2 linked regions of the Selenomonas sputigena genome follow. The protein of the gene in region 2 interacts with the protein of the main gene of each other region in a pairwise test. Links are inferred from orthologs where the notes say so. Each region holds a gene or a part of one and is shown on either strand. Other genes may lie near its edges.

The links.
Region 1: the proteins of OL236_RS09365 (region 2) and topA interact in binary tests that used the Escherichia coli proteins (3 or more experiments, as listed by UniProt). The link is inferred for Selenomonas sputigena from one-to-one orthologs.

The regions. Positions count from the first base shown.
Region 1 is NZ_CP110383.1:1,591,322-1,598,131, forward strand. Bases 1,582-4,664 are described here. They hold topA (type I DNA topoisomerase), read right to left. Parts: upstream 4,330-4,664; coding sequence 1,834-4,329; downstream 1,582-1,833. Other genes in these bases: trmFO (methylenetetrahydrofolate--tRNA-(uracil(54)-C(5))-methyltransferase (FADH(2)-oxidizing) TrmFO), read right to left, coding at 1,582-1,837; dprA (DNA-processing protein DprA), read right to left, coding at 4,358-4,664. Also shown: ATP-dependent protease subunit HslV, read right to left, coding at 1-512; more of trmFO, read right to left, coding at 524-1,581; more of dprA, read right to left, coding at 4,665-5,452; folB (dihydroneopterin aldolase), read right to left, coding at 5,515-5,877; OL236_RS07830 (dihydropteroate synthase), read right to left, coding at 5,903-6,268; OL236_RS07835 (excinuclease ABC subunit UvrA), read right to left, coding at 6,524-6,810. UniProt on the Escherichia coli protein: Releases the supercoiling and torsional tension of DNA, which is introduced during the DNA replication and transcription, by transiently cleaving and rejoining one strand of the DNA duplex.
Region 2 is NZ_CP110383.1:1,918,591-1,925,273, reverse strand. What follows is about bases 3,728-6,683. They hold OL236_RS09365 (YigZ family protein), read right to left. Parts: upstream 5,543-6,683; coding sequence 4,913-5,542; downstream 3,728-4,912. Other genes in these bases: OL236_RS09360 (amino acid permease), read left to right, coding at 5,819-6,683; OL236_RS09370 (nitrate reductase), read left to right, coding at 4,636-4,740; OL236_RS09375 (GDSL-type esterase/lipase family protein), read left to right, coding at 3,728-4,472. In the rest of the region: OL236_RS09390 (DEAD/DEAH box helicase family protein), read left to right, coding at 1-1,047; OL236_RS09385 (VOC family protein), read left to right, coding at 1,057-1,422; OL236_RS09380 (NAD(P)/FAD-dependent oxidoreductase), read left to right, coding at 1,681-2,991; more of OL236_RS09375, read left to right, coding at 2,994-3,727.

The sequences.
Region 1 (6,810 bases), 330 kb from region 2 along the record:
TTCGTAAAGACGCATATATCGGCGGCGAGCGTCAAGGCTTCCTTGGCGATTTCCGCCGCTTCCATGTCCGTGTGCTTGACGAGGGCGCGCGCTGCCGCGAGCGCGTAGAAGCCGCCCGAGCCGATCGCCGCAACGTCGCCATCCGGCTCAATGACCTCGCCGCCGCCCGAGATCATCAAAAGCGTCTCGGCATCGGCGACGAGAAGCAGCGCTTCGAGCTTTCGGAGCACGCGATCCGTGCGCCACTCCTTGGCAAGCTCGACCGAAGCGCGCATCAGGTTGCCGTTGAATTCCTCCAGTTTCGCCTCAAACTTCTCGAAGAGCGTGAAGGCGTCGGCGACCGAGCCGGCGAAGCCCGCGACGACCTTGCCGTGGTAAAGGCGGCGCACCTTGCGCGCCGTCGATTTCATGATGGCGCTCTGTCCGAACGTAACCTGACCGTCGCCCGCGATCGCCGTCTTTCCCTTCTGACGCACGGCGACGATGGTCGTCGCGTGAAATGTCTGTTCCATAGCTTGTCCTCCTACTCCATCTCGCCGCGAAAATCTTCAAGCGCGCAAAGCGCACGCTCGGCGAGCATTTCCTTCTTGCGCTTCTTGTCGCGGATGCGTCCCTCCAAGGGAGGCAACAGCCCGAAGTTGACGTTCATCGGCTGGAAGTGACGCGAATCTGCCTCCGTGATGTAGGCAGCGAGTGCGCCGTGGCACGTCTCGCGCGGAAACACGAGCGGCAATTTCCCCTTTGCGAGCCGCGCGGCATTGATTCCTGCGACAAGACCCGAGGCCGCTGACTCGACGTAGCCCTCAACGCCCGTCATCTGTCCGGCGAAGAGAAGTTCCGCCTCCTTCTTGAGCTGATACGTCGGCGCGAGAAGGCGCGGCGAATCGATGTATGTGTTGCGGTGCATGACGCCGTAGCGCATGAACTCGGCATTTTCCAGTCCCGGGGTCATGCAGAAGACGCGCCGCTGCTCGCCCCATTTCAAATGCGTCTGAAAGCCCACGATGTTGTAAAGCGTGCCCGCGGCATTATCCTGGCGAAGCTGCACGACGGCATGCGGGCGCACACCCGTCTTCGGGTCTTCGAGGCCGACGGGCTTCAAAGGGCCGAAGAGCAGCGTGCTTTCCCCGCGCGAAGCCATGACCTCGACGGGCATGCAGCCCTCGAAGAACACGGGCTTTTCAAAGCTGTGCAGCTCCGCCGTTTCCGCCGTCGTCAGCGCCTGCCAGAAGGCGCGGTACTCCTCTTCTGTCATCGGGCAGTTGATGTAGGCAGGCTCGCCCTTGCCGTAGCGCGAAGCGCGATAGGCCTTCGTCATGTCGATGGATTCGAGCGTCACGATGGGAGCCGCCGCATCGTAAAAGTAAAAGGACGCATCGCCCATCATCTCGCGCAGGCAGGCGGCGAGCGCACCGTCCGTCAGAGGGCCGGACGCCACGATGGTCACGGCATCCTCTTCTCGCGGAATCGTCTCGACGCGCATCCGCACGACCTCGACGCGCGGGTGCGCCGTGAGCTTCTCAGTAATAAAGCGCGAGAATCCCTCACGATCGACGGCGAGCGCACCGCCCGCCGGCACGCGAGTCGCGTCCGCTGCTGCCATGACGAGAGAGCCGAGACGGCGCATCTCCTCCTTGAGGACGCCGACGGCGTTCTCAAGACCCGCGCCGCGCAGAGAATTGCTGCAAACGAGCTCGGCGAAGCCCGCCGTCTTGTGCGCGGGACTTGAGTCGGCAGGGCGCATCTCATAGAGCGTGACCTGAGCGCCGCTCTCGGCCGCCTGCCATGCAGCTTCGCTGCCCGCAAGTCCCGCGCCCACGACAATGACCTTCTTCACGTTGTTGCCTCCGCTTCCGCCGCCTTTTCCGCCGCTGCAGCTTCCTTCGCCTTCTTCGCTTCCAAGCGTGCGCGGCTCCTCTCAATCTCCTTGTTGATCGGGTGATCGATGCGCGTCTTGCATTCCTCGTTGCTGCAGTAGGGCAGGATTCTTCCGTTCTTGTAGCGATGGCGCAGCATGAAAGCGCCGCATTCCGGGCACTTTTCCGTCAATGGCTGGTCCCATGTCACATAGTCGCACGCGGGATAATTTTCGCAGCCGTAGAACGCCTGCCCGCGCCTTGAGCGGCGCTCGACGATCCTGCCGCCGCACTTGGGGCACGGCACGCCCGTATCTTTCAAAAGCGGCTTCGTGTTGCGGCAGTCGGGAAAGCCCGGGCAGGCGAGGAACTTGCCGTAGCGTCCCTGCTTGACGATCATGTTCCTGCCGCACTTCTCGCAGATGACGTCGGAAACCTCCTCGGGGATCTCTACCTCGCCAATCGCCTCGTCCGCCTCTTCGAGCGTCTTTTCAAACGGCTCGTAAAAGCCGCGCAGAAGGTCGTTCTTGTCCACCTTTCCCTCGGCGATTTCGTCAAGCTCGTTTTCCAGTCCCGCCGTGAACTGCACGTCGACGATGTCCTTGAAATGTTCTTCGAGCATGTCGTTGACGAGGAAGCCGAGGTCGGTCGGCTGGAAATGCTTGTCCTGGCGCACGACGTAGCCGCGCGCCAAAATCGTCTCAATGATCGGCGCATAGGTGCTCGGACGGCCGATGTCCTCTTCTTCAAGTGTCTTGACGAGCGACGCCTCATTGTATCGCGGCGGCGGTTCCGTGAAGTGCTGCTCGGGCAGGAGATCCAAGAGGGAAAGCGCTTCCCCTGCCGCAAGTTCGGGCAGGAGCACGTCCTTTTCCTTCTTGTTGTCGGCATAGACGGCGAGGAAGCCCGGGAACTTCAGCGTCGAGCCGGAAGCGCGCGCGATGTAGCGCTCGCCTGCCGCCACGCTGACGCTCACCGTATCGAAGACGGCGGGCGTCATCTGGCTCGCGACGAAGCGCTGCCAGATCAGGGTGTAGAGACGAAGCTGCTCACGCGACAAATATTTTTCCATAAGCTCGGGCGTGTTCTCGACACTCGTCGGCCGAATCGCCTCGTGCGCGTCCTGCGCCTTCTTGCCCGCCGCATAGATATTGGGCTTTTCAGGCAGGTAATCCGCGCCGAACGACGTGCCGACGTAGCCGCGCACCTCATCGAGCGCGAGGTCGGAAAGACGCGTCGAATCCGTGCGCATGTAGGTGATGAGGCCGACGGGGCCGCGCCGGCCAAGTTCGACGCCCTCATAGAGCTGCTGGGCGATCATCATCGTGCGGCGCGACGTGAATCCGAGCTTCCTCGATGCGTCCTGCTGCATGCTGCTCGTCGTAAAGGGCGCGACAGGATTGCGCCTGCGTTCGCGCTTTTTGACCTCCTTGACCGAAAAACTCTGCTTCGCCATATCCTTGACGAGAGCTGACGTTTCTTCTTTCGAGTGCAGCGCGAGCTTCTTGCCGTCGACGGTCGCGAGTTCAGCGGCAAACTGTGCGCCGCGCCCCTTCTTGAGCTTCATGCCGACCGTCCAGTATTCCTCGGGCACGAACGCCTGAATCTCCTTCTCGCGGTCGCATATAAGTTTGACCGTCACCGACTGTACGCGGCCGGCGGAAAGCCCCTTCTTGATCTTGCGCCAGAGGAGCGGGCTGAGCTTGTAGCCGACGATGCGGTCGAGCATGCGACGCGCCTGCTGCGCGTCCACGCGGTCGAGGTTGATCGGGTACGGCTCCTTGACCGCCGCCTGTATGGCGGGCTTCGTAATCTCGTTGAAGACGATGCGGCAATTCTCGTTCGGGTCGATGCCCAGAATGTGCGCGAGATGCCAAGCGATCGCCTCGCCTTCGCGGTCAGGATCGCTTGCCAGATAGATCTTGGCGGCGCGCTTCGCATCCTTCTTCAGCGCCTTGATGAGATCGCCCTTGCCGCGGATATTGATGTACTTCGGCGCAAAGTCGTTCTCAACGTCGATGCCGAACTGGCTCTTCGGAAGATCGCGCAGATGCCCCATGGACGCCCGCACCATGTATTTCTTGCCGAGATACTTCTCGATCGTCTTCGCCTTCGCCGGCGACTCGACAACGACCAAGGTCTGCGGAGCTTCCTTCTTCGCTGCAGTCTTTTTCGCCGCGGTCTTCTTCGCAACGGTCTTCTTCGCAGCAGTCTTCTTCAGCGCTGACTTTTTTGCGGCAGGCCTCTTCTCAGCGGCAGATGCCGTCGCGGCGGACTTCTTCGCAGCGGATTTCTTGGTCGCCGTCTTCTTCGCCGAAGCCTTCTTTACGGCAGCCTCCTTCGCTGCCGGCTTTTCCACGGCGGCTGTCTTCGCCGCACCCTTTCCAGCGGCTCTCTTCCCTTCTTTTTTCTCCGCTTGCCCTGCGACTTCCCTATTCTTCTCTTGCGGCGTCTTTTTCTGCGCTGTCGGCAAGATCGCCCCTCCTCAACTACTTAGATACTCAAACACTCTTCCCCTTGGCGCTGCGTATGTATGTGCGCATGGGCGTCTCCTCGACAAGTCCCTTGACGCGCAGCCCCAGCAAGAGGAATGCGACGTTCGCGGCCTTGCCCTGCAGGCGGCAGATCAGCTCGTCGAGAGAAAGCGCCGCCTCACGCGAAAGGAGCGCGTAGACCGTCGCTTCCTCCTCCGTCAATTCCTGCGAAGGCGATGCGTTCGTTCGCGGCGCGCCGTCCTCGTACTCAGCGACAACGTCCGCCGCCGAGACGACAAGCCGCGCCCCCTGCTGAATCAGGCGATGGCAGCCACGGCTCGTCGCCGAGTAGATGCTGCCGGGCACGGCAAAGACGTCGCGCCCCTCGCTCAGGGCGAACTCCGCCGTGATCAAAGAGCCGCTCCGCTCCGCCGCCTCGACGACGATTGTGCCATGCGCAACGCCGCTGATGATGCGGTTCCGCGCGGGGAAGAACGCCGCGAGCGGCGCCGTGCCCGGCGCATACTCGGAAATGACCGCACCCTTCTCGGCAATCTCCGCCAGAAGCCGCGCATTCTCGCGCGGATAGGCGACATCGACACCGCAGCCGAGCACGGCGACCGTCTCGCCCGCCTGCAAAGCGCCCTTGTGCGAGGCCGTGTCGATGCCGCGCGCCGCGCCGCTCACGACGACAAAACCGCGCTCGGCAAGACCGAGCGCGATGTCCTCCGCCGCCCCCTTGCCATAGGCGCTCGCGTGCCGTGCGCCGACCATGGCGACGACGGGATGCTTCAGGCAATCGAGCGAGCCGCGGCAAAAGAGCGTCTGCGGCGGATTGTAGATTTCCTTCAACAGAGCGGGATATGCCTCATCTGACGGAACGAAGAGCGAGATGCCGCCCTTTTCGCACGCAGCCGCAATCTCCTCGGGCAGAGCTTCGTTCCTGCGGCAAAAATCATGCAGCGCCGCCGCACGCTCGGGCGAAAGATGCGCTGCACGAAGCGCCTCGGCGCGCGCGTGCCACGCGTCCTGCGCCGACCCAAAAACGCGCACGAGGGAGGCCGCCACACGGCTCCCCACGCTCGGAGCACGGCAAAGAGCCGCGAGGAAGAATCGCTCCATGAAGTCACTCCTCTCCACCTCTTTGCGCCTTCATGCGTCACGAAAATCCCGCGAAGGCGTCCTTACGCCCTGCGCGTGACCTCGACCTCGACGTAATCCAACGGGCCATGGATGAGCACGGCATGCTTGCGCACGCGTGTCGTAACCTCAACGACCTGCGGGAACTTCTTCAAGATGCAGTCACCCGTCTTCGCCGCAAGAGTCATCAAGAGGTTGACCTTCGTCTCCTCCACAGTGTCCTCGATCAGAGGATAGACCGCCGCTGCATCAATCGCACCGTCTTCGATCCGATCCGTATCGCAGGCCTTGTCGTCGCGCGTCACCATCTCGACATCGACGTTAAGCTTCGCGCCCTGCTCCTTCTCATATTCATAAACGCCCTGAAAGCCATAAAACATCATGTTCATCATTCTGATCTTTGCCATGAAAATCCTCTCCTTCTCCCACGTTTTACATCTCCAAAAGCGCCAGGATATCGCGCGCCAAGACGTCAAGCCCCCACGGCTGACGCAGAAGCACGGCGGCGGCCGCACGGTACTGCGCGAGCGTCGCGAAGAGCAGTACATCCGTGCGCTCCTCGCTGAGGTCGACGGCATGGCGCGATACGGCGGCGTCCGCCCCCTTCGACAGGAACGTCTGCTTGACGACGTTCGCCGCCTTCGTCGGCATGTCATGCACGCGGATCACGCAGAAGACAGCCTTGTCACGCATGATCGCGACGCCCGCTTCCGTGCAGCCGATCTCGCGCATGGCCGCCGCCGCCGTCTCCCTGCCCCAAGGCTCCATGCGCTCAAGCGCAAAACCTTTCCGCTCCACGAAATCCCCCCTTGCGCTTCATTTCCTCTCATTGTATCATAAAGAGAACGGAAAAGGTACGAAAAATTTGCAAAGCAGCGACAAACGGGGTGAACTCCATGAGCGACGTCTTCCTGCTCTTTCTCATCTTCCTCATGCTCGCCTATACATTCTGGGACGAGCTTTTCACACGGTAATCATGCAAGGCGGGTCTGTGCGCACAATGAAGTGCGCACAGGCCCGTCCTGCCGTTTTCATGAGAATCACCCGATACATTCAAAGATACCGCCCCGTGACACTCTGCGGCTCCCTGTGGATGTCCTCGTGCGTGCCGCAGGCGACAATCTCGCCCCCTGCATCCCCGCCGCCCGGCCCCATGTCGAGGATGTAGTCGGCGTTCCGGATGACATCGAGGTCATGCTCGATGACGATGACGGTCGCGCCGCTCGCCAAGAGTGTCTGAAATACGCCGAGCAGTGTCTCTACATCGAGCGGATGCAGACCGATCGTCGGCTCATCGAAGACGAATACGGAGCCCTCCTGCCCTCTTCCCATATCGCTCG
Region 2 (6,683 bases):
CTCTACCTTGCTGACCGCGAGGAACTTGTGCATCAGGCTTACGAGCAGTTTCGCATGCTGCTGCCCGACGCGAAGCTCATCGACCTCCTCGGCGATGTACGTGAAGAGGCGCAGGCGGACATCGTTTTCGCGACGGCGACCATCATGATGGACGCCGTGAACGAGAGTCGGACAGAAACGGGAGCGCGCCTCTACGATCCGGCGCACTTCGATCTCGTCATCATCGACGAATCGCACCCGAGTATCTACGAAGACCATATCGTTCTCTTGAATTACTTCGATGCAATCCTTTTGGGCTTCTCGTCGTTGCCGCCTGAGGCTCCTGGAGAGGAAGATGTCTATCGTTTCTACGACCTTGCGCCCGGAAAGCCTACTTTCGCCTATCGTCTGGCAGAAGCGTGCCGCGACGGTTGGCTCGTCGATTTTGTTCTGCGCGATGAAGCGCCCGAGGGCATCATGGAGCCGCACCTTCGCTATGCCGATCTCACAGAGGAGCAGCGAACGATCGCGGAGATGGAGTATTCCGATACGGGCGCGATCGCGAGCAAGGATTTCGACGTGCCGGCCGTGAACAACTGGCTCTTCAGCGAGGAAACGATCCAGGCGATGCTCGAAAACCTTTTGCAGCATGGTCTCAAAACGCCGGACGGCAAGCTCGGCAAGACGATCATCTTTGCGAAGAACAGTCTGCAGGCGAAGGCGATCGCTTTCATTTTCCAGCGGCTTCATCCCGATTACGGCGCAGACTTCATCCGTGCGCTCGATGTCCGTACGCCTGATCTTGCCGCGGCGGTGCAGGCTTTTTCGCTGTCCGATGAGCAGCTGACGATCGCTGTTTCCGTCGACGTCTTGGACACGGGCTTTGACATTCCTTCCGTCGTGAATCTCGTCTTCTTCCGCAAGGTGCATTCGCTGAGCAAGTTCAGTCAAATGCTCGGCAGGGGCATGCGCTTCTGCGCCGACTTGAACGGTGAGGGAAAGGACAAGGAGAGGTTTCTCGTCATGGACTACTGCAAGAATTTTGCATTCTTCGATATGAAGAAGTGAGGGAAGTTTATGAAATTCAAGTTTTTGCATAACAACATCAACGTGCGTGACCTCGCGCGTTCGCTCGCCTTCTATGAGAAGGCGCTCGGTCTCAAGGAAGTGAGCCGCGTGGAAATGCCCGATTTCACGCTCGTCTACCTCGGCGATGGCGGCTCGACGCCGCACGAGCTTGAGTTGACGTGGCTCAAGGATCGCGAGACGCCGTATAATCTCGGCGACAACGAGTTCCACCTCGCCTTCGGCGTCGACGACTTTGCGGCGGCGCACAAACTGCACGAGGAGATGGGCTGCATTTGCTACGAGAATGCGGCGATGGGCATCTACTTCATCAGCGATCCCGACGGCTATTGGCTCGAAGTCCTGCCGAAATGGTGATCGCGCAGTTCGAGCGGACTGCCGCATGGGGAAGGGGCACGTCAAGGATGCAGAATATGAGAGATAAGACGAACAGTCATAAGGGAACGAAAGCGGCGCGGACGGCATGAGCCTCCGCGCCGCTTTTTCTATATATAAAATTTATACGTTGATAAGTTTTTCTGGCGCGAAACGAATGACGGCTGCTGAAGAAGCCGATGCACTTTCGCGCCGCTGCCAAGTCGGGGAGTTTCCCGCACCCAGGAAGGGAGAAAGAACATGAGTAAGAAAACACGCATTGTTGTCGTCGGTGCAGGCTTCGGCGGAGTCAAGGTCGTACGCGAACTGGCAAAGGATAAGAGCCTTGACATCACGATCGTCGACCGCCGCAACTTCCATCTTTTTCAGCCGTTGCTCTATCAGCTCGCGACATCACTTCTTTCGACCGATGAGATCGCCTATCCGATCCGCTCCTTTTTCCGCCATAACAAAAACGTCGATCTCTTCATGGCGAAGCTTCGCGGTCTTGACAGGGAGCGCAAGGTCGTTATCACGAATCACGGCGAGATTCCCTACGATTATCTGGTTCTCGCGGCGGGCGCGACGACGAATTTCTTCGGCATGGAGAGCGTCGAGGAGCATTCCTTCCCGATGAAGACCTTGCAGGAGGCGCTGCACATCCGCAATCATGTCATCCATATGTTCGAGCGCGCCAACAAGATCGAGCATAATGAGGAGGAGCGACGCCGTATGCTGAGCTTCGTCGTCGTCGGCGGCGGCCCGACGGGCGTCGAACTCGCAGGATCTCTGGCCGAGGTCATCAACCTCATCATGAAGGACGAGTATCACAATCTTTCGCCCGATGAGATCAGCGTCAAGCTCGTCGAAGCGACGGGCGGGCTTCTGCCCATGATGCCGCCCGATCTGCAGCAGGAAACGGTGCGCGTCTTGGAGAAGAAAGGTATCGACGTCATGCTCAATACGCAGGTCGCAGGCTGCGACAAGAACAGCCTGATCTTGAAGGATGGCCGGGTCATTCCGACGAATACGGTCATTTGGGCGGCGGGCGTCAAGGCGGTGCCGATCATCAGTAAGCTCGGCTTCGCGTGCGACCGCGCAGGACGCGTCATCGTCAACGAGAAACTGCAGGTCGAGGGCGAGCGTGACATCTTCGCCATCGGGGACTGCGCCTCCTTCTGCCACGGCACGGAGCGTCCGTTGGCGACGGTCGCACCCGTCGCGACGCAGGGCGGCGTCGTTGCTGCGCGCAATATCAAGCGCCTGATCGCGGGCGATGAGAATTTGGAAACGTTCCATTACAAGGATCAGGGTGCGATGGCGACGATCGGCAGGACGGAGGCCGTCGTCAATATGAACGGCACGAAGATGAAGGGCTTCATCGCCTGGGTCGTCTGGATGTTCGTCCACCTCCTGCGTCTTGCGGGCGCACATACGAACACAACGGTACTCTTGAAATGGACGTGGAACCTCCTGTCAGGTACACGTCTTGGCCGCATCATCACGAATATGCAATACGACGAGTCGCGCGAGCTTCGGCCGATGCCGCTCGATCCAGAGGAGAAGGGTTGAACTTGCAGAAAAACTATCATTGCTATTGGAAAAAAAGTGCCGCCGCCTTGGCTTTGTGCCTTGCGGCGGCGGCACTTTCGCCGCAGGGAGCGGAGCGCGCGGAAGCTGCGGCGACCTTGGGCGAAGCGCACATGACGGCGTATGCCGCGACGAAGGACCGTACGATCGTGCTGGAGCGCGATGCGGCGCAGAAGGAGGCGGGCGCTCCCATGGAGGAGGATGCGAATGCAAAAAATGAACAGATGGACGAGAGGGCGGCGGCAGGCGCAAAGCCGCCGATGTCCGTGAATCCCGAGGGGAAGGAGACGGTGCGCAAGCTGCCGAAGAAGCTGCGCTTTTTGTGGCAGCCCGTCGCCGATGCCGTGCGCTACGAGTTCGTCATCGAAGAAGGCGCGGGCGACAAGGCGAAGGTCGTCTACCACGACACGCATGTGTTCAACAACGGCGTGGAAATCGCGCTCGCGGGACGCGGCTGGCTCGATGCGAACCACTATTGGCGCGTGCGTGCGCTCGATTACGATGGCAATGCACGCTCGGCTTTCACGCCGCCTGCCGCCGTCGAGCTGGCCGAGAAGGATCCGGCGGCGCCGCATCCGACGAGCGAGTTCCAGAAGATGGACTATGTGCCGCTCTATCCGACGTATTCGTGGATTCCTGTGCAGGGAGCCGCTGAGTACGAAGTCTCCGTTTGGAAGCGAGGCAGGTCGGAGCCCGCGCTCCTGCACATGCTTTACGCGACCGACCTCACTTGTTACGATACCTACGGTTTCGCGACGCCCGGCAATTACTACTGGAAGGTGCGTGCCCTTGACGCTGCACGCCAACCCATCAGCGGCTGGTCGGAGAACGTGCCATTCGAGGTCAAGTCTCCCGTCGCCGTCGCCGCGCTCGGCGACAGCATCACGCACGGCGGCGGCGCCATCGTCTACGGCCCTGACCGCGTGCTCTACGATTGGGAAACGTACGCGGCGTTCCCCATCAAGAACCTCGGCTACTCGGGCGATACCGTCGAGGCGATGGAAGCGCGTTTCGAGCGCGACGTACTGCCGTTCCGCCCGAAGATCCTGGTCATCATGGGCGGCGTGAACAACTATCGCGTGGGCGGCAGGGCGACGGATATCATCGCCGTGCTCGCACGCATCCGCGACAAGTGCACGGCGCACGGCATCACGCCCGTCTTCTCTACGGTCACTTCGCTCAATCCCGCGAAGATTGCGAAGCTGCAGTATGCGCAGAATCCGCCCGCTAACTGGAGCGACGAGCAGGCGGCGCTCAACCGCTGGATCTTGTCGCAGCCCTACTGCGTTGACGTCACGACGGTCCTCTCCGATGGCGAGGGGAAGCTTGAGGATATTTACACGACCGACGGCCTGCACCCCGACAGCGCGGCGAAGTGCTTCATCGGCGAGACGATCAGCAACTACCTGCGCGCGAGGTTTCCGCAGGTGGTCGAGCCGATTTTGCGCGAGCCGAAAGTGTGAAGAAGGGAGTTTCCAGAATAAGAGCTGCCCGCGTTGTCCGCACGGGCGGCTCTTATTCTGTCTGAATCCTGTGGTAGGCAAAGTTTGTGGAATGTTGCTCTGAACTATGCTATACTTTATGCGTTGCCGCCTCCAGACTGGCACGGGAAGGAGGGTATCGGTGATGTTAGGTACATTTATTCTCTCCATCTTGGCTGGTGTAATTGCCAATCACATTAGCAAATGGCTCGATGAGAGGGAGAACGACGGCGACGAGCCTAGGGAGTAAGCCCACCTGCAATAAGGGAATAGAAAATCCCCCAAGCTGCAATCTTGGGGGATTTTCGCGTATCGGTTATGATACTAGGTACATTTGCCAGTCACAGTATAGCATACTTTACTGTTTTCATGCAAGTCGAATATAGTGGCTTTGCCCTGCTCTCCGGCAGGTTTTGCGTTTTTTAGACCGTCGCCTTGCCCCAGACCGTGCCGCGTTCCTCAAAGATGGCTCTGCCCGCAGTGAGGTCTGTCAGAGCCGCCTGAACGGGAGCGAGCTGTCGCTCTTCCAACAGCAGCAGCAAGGTGACCTTTTCCTCGTAAATCGCATCCTCCGTGCGAAGATCCTCCTGCCGCACGAAGTTTTCGACGAGCGCGAGAAGCGTGTAGTCGACCGTCACGGCGAGACGCGTAAGCTGCAGGCTGCGCACGAGGGAAGAGGCTTCGAGCGCGAGGTGTGCGGCGTGGCCGTAGGCGCGGATGAGGCCGCCCGCGCCGAGTTTGATGCCGCCGAAGTAGCGCGTGACGACGACGACGGTATCGACGAGGCCGCGCTTCTTGATCGCTTCCAAGATGGGATTGCCCGAGGTGCCGCCCGGCTCACCGTCGTCGTTCGACTTCTGCCTTTCGCCGCCTGCGCCGAGCACCCAGGCGCTCGGATTGTGGCGTGCGTCGTAATACTTCTTCTTGCAGGAAAGCAGGAAGGCACGCGCTTCCTCTTCCGTTGCCGCGTGAGCGGCTTCGGCGATGAAGCGAGATCGCTGAATCTCATATTCGGCTGTGCCGCCCGTTTCGATCGTCGTGAAATTTTCCATGTGCTTTCTGATCTTCCTTATGATTTAATTCCGCAACGTTCGTTGTGGATGCGTATGCGTCTACTATATACTATATATAGTAACACATCTCCCAGTGAAAGACGAGAGGGCTCGGAGTGGTAAAAATTCTTGCGATTCTCAGAAATATTCGCTTGGCATTTCCCTGCGTTTGGTGTAGTATTGTCCTTAAGCTGTATTCGTGCAGAGGGTTTCTCTAGGGGGTTTTAACTTCATCATACGGAAGGTTGTGTTATCAAGGCCATGAATGGGACGCAGATGAACAGAGGGTTGAAGAACAGGCATGTGCAGATGATTTCGCTCGGCGGGGTCATTGGCAGCGGCTATTTTCTCGGCACGGGGTATGTGCTGGAAAAGGCAGGGCCGGCGGCGATCCTGGCGTATCTTTTGGGTGGGGTCATCGTGCTCTGCGTCATGCTCTCCTTGGCGGAGCTGGCGGTTGCCAAGCCTGTTTCGGGTTCTTTCGTTGCCTATGCGCGAGAGAACATCTCTTCGACGTGGGCGTGCGGCGTGGGCTGGGCATACTGGCTCAACTGGATGGCGTATGTGCCGTCCGAGATGATCGCCGCGGGCATCATCATGAACAATTTCGTGCCCGAAGTCAGCCAACTGTGGTGGGCTGTGTTCTTCGGCCTCGTCGTGACCGTGCTGAACCTCTTTCGCGTCGACAAGTTCGGCGAGAGCGAGTTCTGGCTGTCCCTTGTGAAGATCCTGGCCTTGGTTGCCTTCAGTGTCGTGGCGGCGCTCATCTGTCTCGGCCTTTTCGGCGGAGAGGGATTCATTGGCACGCGCATCCTCCTTTCGAGCGGCGGCTTCACACCGAACGGCTGGTGGGCGATCGTCCTGACGATGGTCATCATCCTCGTGAATTTCCAAGGTACGGAGATCATCGGCCTTGCGGCGAGCGAGTGCAAAGAGCCAGAGAAGAGCATCCCCATCGCCGTGCGCAACGTTACGTGGCGCATCATCGCGCTCTACATCGTCCCGATCTCCCTGCTGATCTCCATTCTGCCGTGGGAAGAGGCGAGCATCTCCGAAAGCGTCTTTGCGGCGGCGCTCGCCGCGCACGGCCTCGACTCCTTGGCGGCCGCGCTCGCCTTCGTCGTTCTGACGGCCGCCGTGT